Priestia megaterium: one gene and its partner. The protein of the gene in region 1 interacts with the protein of each later gene in a pairwise test. Links are inferred from orthologs where the notes say so. Each region holds a gene or a part of one and is shown on either strand. Other genes may lie near its edges.

Evidence for each region. Proteins that work in one complex are often made in the same cells at the same time.
Region 2: the proteins of odhB (region 1) and lpdA interact in binary tests that used the Escherichia coli proteins (3 or more experiments, as listed by UniProt). The link is inferred for Priestia megaterium from one-to-one orthologs.

What each region holds. Positions count from the first base shown.
Region 1 is NZ_CP023317.1:2,860,570-2,864,630, forward strand. Bases 527-3,459 are described here. They hold odhB (2-oxoglutarate dehydrogenase complex dihydrolipoyllysine-residue succinyltransferase), read right to left. Parts: upstream 2,675-3,459; coding sequence 1,379-2,674; downstream 527-1,378. Other genes in these bases: CEQ83_RS14405 (YhgE/Pip domain-containing protein), read right to left, coding at 527-535; CEQ83_RS14410 (TetR/AcrR family transcriptional regulator), read left to right, coding at 729-1,337; sucA (2-oxoglutarate dehydrogenase E1 component), read right to left, coding at 2,691-3,459. In the rest of the region: more of CEQ83_RS14405, read right to left, coding at 1-526; more of sucA, read right to left, coding at 3,460-4,061. UniProt on the Escherichia coli protein: E2 component of the 2-oxoglutarate dehydrogenase (OGDH) complex which catalyzes the second step in the conversion of 2-oxoglutarate to succinyl-CoA and CO(2).
Region 2 is NZ_CP023317.1:1,357,083-1,360,021, reverse strand. It holds lpdA (dihydrolipoyl dehydrogenase), read right to left. Parts: upstream 2,207-2,939; coding sequence 794-2,206; downstream 1-793. Other genes in the region: CEQ83_RS06800 (dihydrolipoamide acetyltransferase family protein), read right to left, coding at 2,210-2,939; CEQ83_RS06810 (hypothetical protein), read right to left, coding at 302-544; CEQ83_RS06815 (glycine betaine uptake BCCT transporter), read left to right, coding at 1-252. UniProt on the Escherichia coli protein: Lipoamide dehydrogenase is a component of the glycine cleavage system as well as of the alpha-ketoacid dehydrogenase complexes.

The sequences.
Region 1 (4,061 bases):
CGAGTGCTAATGCTTGGTTTGCACTTAGTTGCGTTCCGCTTTGTTCAAATCTTTTCACTAGCTGCAAGCGCATATTTTCATTCATCTGATCAACTGCTCCGTTTAGCACCTGACTGGCTAGTGTTGAAGCAGCTGTATTCATTCCTTGATTCACTAACAATCTAATAGCAGGTGCCTCAGGCTGAGCCGTCTGAAGAGTCACCTGTTTTTTGGTGAAATCTTTTGGAATGATAAGCGCTCCGTAGTATTTTTGATTATTTAACCCTTTTTCAACTTCTTTAGTAGTTGATACAAAAATCCATTTAACCGAAGACTGTTCAGCGCTTGAACTCTTCATATTTTGTTTTATATGATCTCCTATATTTACCTTACCCTTTGCTGGAACTGTCATTCCTTCGTCGGCATTTACAAATGCGATTGGCAAATTCTTAGGTGCTTGGCTTACTGAAGGAATTAACGTTAGGGTAAAAATGAAAATAACTGCTACCACTATAATTGGTGAAAGATATATAAGCTTTTGGTTACTTAATTTCATATAGATATTCCCTTCTTTAAGCATATACACGTTGACGGAAAGATAATGTACATGCTGTTGATTAGTGATCACTATGTAAATTATAATAAATTTACCTGCATTCTCAATATGCAATAATCATGGGAATGTCGCTTACTTAACACAAAACACATAACTGTTCATTATTAAAGAAAAAAGTAGGTGTTTAAAAACTGTGGGGAATTCAAAAACAGATCGTAGAATTATTCGAACGAAGAAATTTATCCGAGATGCTTTAACAGAATTAATGGAAGAGAAAGGATTTGAAGGCGTAACGGTCAGAGATCTGACGAAAAAAGCCGATATTAATCGAGGAACTTTTTATTTACACTACCAAGACAAATACGATTTGCTTGAAAAAAGTGAAAATGAAGTCATTCAAGAAATAAAAGAATTTATCAAAAAAGCAAATCCAAATGAGATTGTATCTGCTAATTTGAAAGAACAGCCTTTGCCGTTTATTATTGCGCTTTTTGAATATATTCAAGAGAATGCGCGTTTTATGCAGGTTATGCTTGGTCCAAAAGGCAACCCTGGCTTTCATCTTAAAATTAAAGAAGTTATGAAAACCAATATACTGGAAAAATTAGAGCTCATGGATAGTAAAACGCCTCCGCTTGTTCCACTTGAACATTTAATGTCTTATGTAACGTCAGCCCATCTTGGCGTCATTCAGCACTGGCTAGAACAAGATATGAAGCAGTCACCTAGAGAAATGGCTCTGACACTCGCTAGCATGACTTTTTTGGGTCCTGCTTATGTTGCAGGCATTAAGCGAACATAAAAGAACCTGCTATTCTCTCGGAGAATAGCAGGTTCTTTTTATTAACCTTCTAGTAATAAAGATTCTGGATCTTCTAATAGTTCTTTAACAGTAGCTAGGAAGCTTACGGCTTCTTTGCCGTCAACGATACGGTGATCGTAAGAAAGTGCAATGTACATCATCGGACGATTTTCGATACGCTCTTCATCAATTGCTACCGGACGAAGCTGAACTTTGTGCATTCCTAAAATACCAACTTGAGGCCCGTTTAAAATTGGTGTAGACATTAATGAACCGAATACACCGCCGTTTGTAATTGTGAACGTTCCACCTTGTAAATCTTTTAATGCTAATTTGTTGTCGCGCGCTTTTTTCGCTAAATCAACGATAGATCCTTCGATACCAGCGAATGTTTTACGGTCAGCATCACGTACAACTGGAACAACAAGACCGTCTGGAGCTGACACAGCAATACCAATATCGTAGAATTTTTTAATTAATAACTCGTTGCCTTGAATTTCAGCATTTAATAATGGGTATTTTTTAAGTGCTGCTACTACTGCTTTTGTGAAGAATGACATAAAGCCAAGTCTTACGTCGTGCTGTTCAAAGAATTTGTCTTTGCGTCGTTTACGAAGAGCCATAACAGCCGTCATGTCTACTTCGTTAAACGTTGTCAACATAGCCGCTGTTTGCTGAACTTCAACGAGACGTTTGGCAATTGTTTGACGACGACGTGACATACGTTCGCGTTCAACAGGTTTGTCGCTATTTTCACTTGCCGCTGGAGACGGAGATACCGGGTTAGCTGGCTTACTTGCTTGTGCCTGCTGTTTTTGCTCATTTGATTTTTGATCTGCATATGAATCAATATCATGTTTACGCACACGGCCAAGAGGATCAGTAGTTGGTACTTGATCTAGCTTGATTCCACGTTCTCTTGCTGCTTTGCGAGCTGCAGGAGAAGCAATCAGCCATTGTTTTTGATTTCCTTGTTGAGGCGCTTCAGCTGCTGGCGCTACTTCTTCAACTGTTTTTTGCTGAGCTGGAGCAGCTTCTTGTTTTGGTGCTTCTTCTGCTGGTTTTTCTTCAGCTTTTGGTGCTGCTGGTGCTGAAGCTCCTTCTTTCGCTTCAAGACGTGCAATTGTTTCACCAACTTGCACTGTGTCGCCTTCGCCAGCAAGAAGTTCTGTTAGCACACCAGAGTCTTCAGCTGTAATTTCAACGTTAACTTTATCTGTTTCAAGTTCAACGATATAATCGCCTTTTTCAACGAAATCTCCTACTTGTTTTAGCCACTGTGCAACTGTTCCTTCAGAAATTGATTCTGCTAATTCCGGTACTTTAATCTCTCCCATGATTCATTCCCCTTCCTTATCGTGTAACAACGTCGTTAGCAATTTCATTTTTAGTTAATGCATCTTGTAAAATACGTTCTTGTTCTTGTCTGTGAACTGTTGGATCTCCTTCAGCTGGACTTGAGCGTCTTGTGCGGCCGATGTAGTCAACAGTAGCTCCTTCTGGTGCTACTTCACGCAGTCGATCTTCTACATAGTTCCATGCGCCCATGTTTTCAGGCTCTTCTTGTAACCAGACAATCTCTTTTAAATTTTTATAGCGAGCAAAGATTTCAGCAATTACGCGTCTTGGGAACGGATAAATTTGTTCTAGACGAAGAACGTGTAGCCAATCTTTATCATCTTCTGCTTTGTTTAAGCGTTCCGTTAACTCACTGCTGATTTTTCCGCTGCACAGAACGATTCGTTCAACTGCATCTTCTTTTTTGCCTAATCCAGGCTGTTCTACTACTAAGCGGAAAGAGCCTTTTGTAAACTCTTCAAGGTTTGACACACTAAAAGCATTACGAAGCAAACTTTTTGGTGTCATAACTACTAGCGGTCTTACTTCTTCGCGCTGTAAAATGGCAGCTTGTCGTCGAAGTAAGTGGAAATATTGCGCAGCGCTTGTTACGTTTGCGATTGTCCAGTTGTTTTCTCCAGCTAGCTGTAAATAACGTTCTAGACGAGCGCTTGAGTGTTCTGGCCCTTGACCTTCATGGCCATGTGGCAGCAATAAGACCATTCCAGATTTTTGTCCCCACTTAGCACGACCTGCTGCAATAAACTGGTCAATAATAACTTGACCTGCATTGGCAAAATCACCGAATTGTGCTTCCCAAAGAACAAGCGTTTCAGGAGCAAATACATTATAGCCGTATTCAAATCCAAGCACTGAACCTTCAGATAATGGACTGTTACGAATATCAAAGGAAGCGCTTACGTTCTTCATTGCGTGTAGTGGTGAGTAAACATCCCCTGTCTTATGATCATGAAGAACAAGATGTCTATGTGCAAACGTACCACGTTCAGAATCTTGGCCTGTAATACGAATTGGCGTGCCGTCTCTTAAAATCGTAGCAAATGCAAATGCCTCACCCAATGACCAATCCACGCTTTCATTTTCTTCAAACGCTTTGGCACGTTTAGATAAGATGCGATCAAGTTTTGGAAATACGTTAAATCCTTCAGGGTATTTCACTAGCTCTTGATTCACTTCAAACAGCTCTTCTTTTGTAACAGATGTATCAATATCTGAAATTCCTTTGAAGACTGCTTGTGGCATTTCCATAATTCTATGTTGTTTTTCAGCTTTTGGCGGTACTTTCTCATAAGCTGCTTTTAACTTCGCTTGTAACTCTTCATTAATTTGATCTGCTTGACCGCTTTGAATAACGTTTTGTTCTTC
Region 2 (2,939 bases), 1.5 Mb from region 1 along the record:
GCTACATTTGTTTTAGGAATGCAGACAACAAATGGTGATCTAAATCCTTCAGGCTCTATTAAGCTTACGTGGGGCTTAATTCAATCGTTAACAGCAATCATTCTGCTTTGGACAGGTGGCTTGGATGCACTCCAAACGGCTGCGATTATAGCAGCACTTCCATTTTCAATTGTGCTGGTGTTAACGGTCTTCTCATTAATGAAAGCATTTAAAGAAGAAGGCGCATTAAAAAAAGAAAAGAAATCTGTGTAAGATAAAAAAAGCGTTAGCTTATATAAGCTAACGCTTTTTTTATGCACTCTTACGCCGTGCAAAATAAAATTAGTTGATAACATGTCAAGCAGATAGCTGACGTTGTGCCCGTCATCATAAGCGCCAGTCTTTTAGATTTGACGTTCATTTCTGCTATGCCGTAAGCTAAATAAGCAAATACTAAAAACAAAATAATTTTAGATGTCAATTGATCACGTTTTGATAGCAATTCAACCAGTGAATAACCTATCCAAATAACAATGTGTAAGCTCCAAACGAAATATGTCTTCATAGCTCCTTCGCCGCCTTTTCATTCGTTATCCAAAGAAGCAATTTTTTATCTACCTATAAGGAAAGCACGTCCCACTTCATATGTATGCATCTAGAGCTCATTTAAGACTGCCTCAGCGCTTTTTACACGTTTCTTCTAAAGGAGATACTCATCAGCAATAAAAACTGTCTGACAAGCATCTGATACTTGATGAAAACCGTTTTCTTCAAAAAAAAAAGCTGATGCATACGCATCAGCTTTTTAAAAACATTATTTTACAATGTGAATTGGGCTTCCAATAGCTACTTCAGCAGCTTCCATTGTGATTTCACCTAATGTTGGGTGAGCGTGAATTGTTAATGCGATATCTTCAGCTGTTACGCCAGCTTCGATAGCAAGACCAAGCTCAGCGATCATGTCAGATGCGCTAGGTCCAGCGATTTGAGCACCAACAACTACTCCGTCTTCTTTACGAGTGATAAGCTTCAAGAAGCCTTCTGCAGCGTTAAGTGCAAGCGCACGTCCGTTAGCAGCGAATGGGAATTTAGAAGCTTTAACAGCTAATCCTTCTTCTTTCGCTTGTGCTTCAGTATAACCTACAGATGCAAGCTCAGGCTCAGAGAATACAACTGCTGGAATTCCTAAATAGTCAATTTCAGCAGGTTCGCCAGCGATTACTTCAGCTGCGATTTTACCTTCGTAAGAAGCTTTGTGTGCAAGTGGTGGTCCAGTTACGATATCACCAATTGCAAAGATGTTGCTTACAGATGTACGAGTTTGGTTATCGATTTCGATAAGACCACGGTCAGTCATTTTAACGCCAACTTGCTCAAGACCAAGCTCATCAGTGTTAGGACGGCGACCTACAGTAACTAATACGTAGTCAGCATCGATTACTTTTGACTCTCCGCCTACTTCAAACGTAACTTGTACGCCATCAGCAGTTTCTTCAACACCTTTAGCCATTGCTTTTGTATAGATTTCAACGTTTCCTTTTTTCTTAAGGTTACGTTTAACAAGAGAGCTCATTTGTTTTTCAAAACCAGCTAGAATTTCATCAGCAGCTTCTACAAATGTAACTTCTGTACCGAAGTTAGCAAAAGCAGTACCAAGCTCAGTACCGATGTAACCTCCGCCGATTACAACTAATTTTTTAGGAACTTCTTTAAGCGCTAATGCACCTGTAGAGTTGATTACGCGCTCAGAGAATTTGAATCCAGGGATCTCGATTGGACGAGAACCAGTTGCAAGGATTGCATTTTTGAATTTGTACGTTTGTGCTGAATTTTCATCCATTACACGTACAGTTTCGCTGTCAACGAAGTAAGCTTCACCTTTTACGATGTCAACTTTGTTACCTTTAAGAAGGCCTTCAACACCGCCAGTAAGTTTGTTTACAACGCCGTTTTTGAATTCTTGAACTTTAGAGAAATCAACTGTTACGTTCTCAGCGATAATCCCCATGTCTTCAGAATGTTTAGCATGTTCAAAACGGTGACCTGCAGCGATTAATGCTTTTGAAGGAATACAACCAACGTTTAAGCATACGCCTCCAAGATTACCTTTTTCTACGATTGTAACTTTTTGACCTAATTGAGCTGCACGAATTGCTGCAACGTAGCCACCAGGGCCAGCACCAATGACAAGAGTATCAGTTTCGATTGGGAAATCTCCTACTACCATTTATTACGCCTCCATTAATAATAATTCTGGATCATTTAATAAACGCTTGATTTGGTTAAGAGCGTTTTGAGCTGTTGCGCCATCGATAATACGGTGGTCAAAGCTTAGTGATAATGCTAATACTGGAGCAATTACAATTTCACCGTCGCGTACAACTGGTTTTTCAGCGATACGTCCGATACCTAGAATTGCAACTTCTGGATGGTTGATAACTGGAGTAAACCATTGTCCACCAGCAGAACCGATATTTGTGATTGTACAAGAAGCGCCTTTCATTTCAGCAGGAGCTAATTTACCATCACGTGCTTTTCCAGCAAGGTCGTTAATTTGATCCGAAATTTCGAATACAGATTTACGATCAGCATTTTTCACAACTGGTACTAAAAGACCTTTTTCAGTGTCAGCAGCGATACCGATGTTGTAGTAATGTTTTTGAATTACTTCATCTGTAGAATCATCAATTGAAGTGTTAAGAGCTGGGAACTTCTTAAGTGCTGAAGTTAACGCTTTTACCACGTAAGGTAAGAATGTTAATTTAATACCTTGATCTGCTGCAACTGTTTTGAATTTTTTACGATGAGCAACAAGAGCTGTTACATCGATTTCATCCATTAATGTTACGTGTGGAGCAGTGTGTTTAGAGTTAACCATAGCTTTTGCGATTGCACGACGGATACCGCTCATTTTCTCGCGAGTTTCTGGTAGATCGCCTTCAGGAATAGCTTGTGCTGCT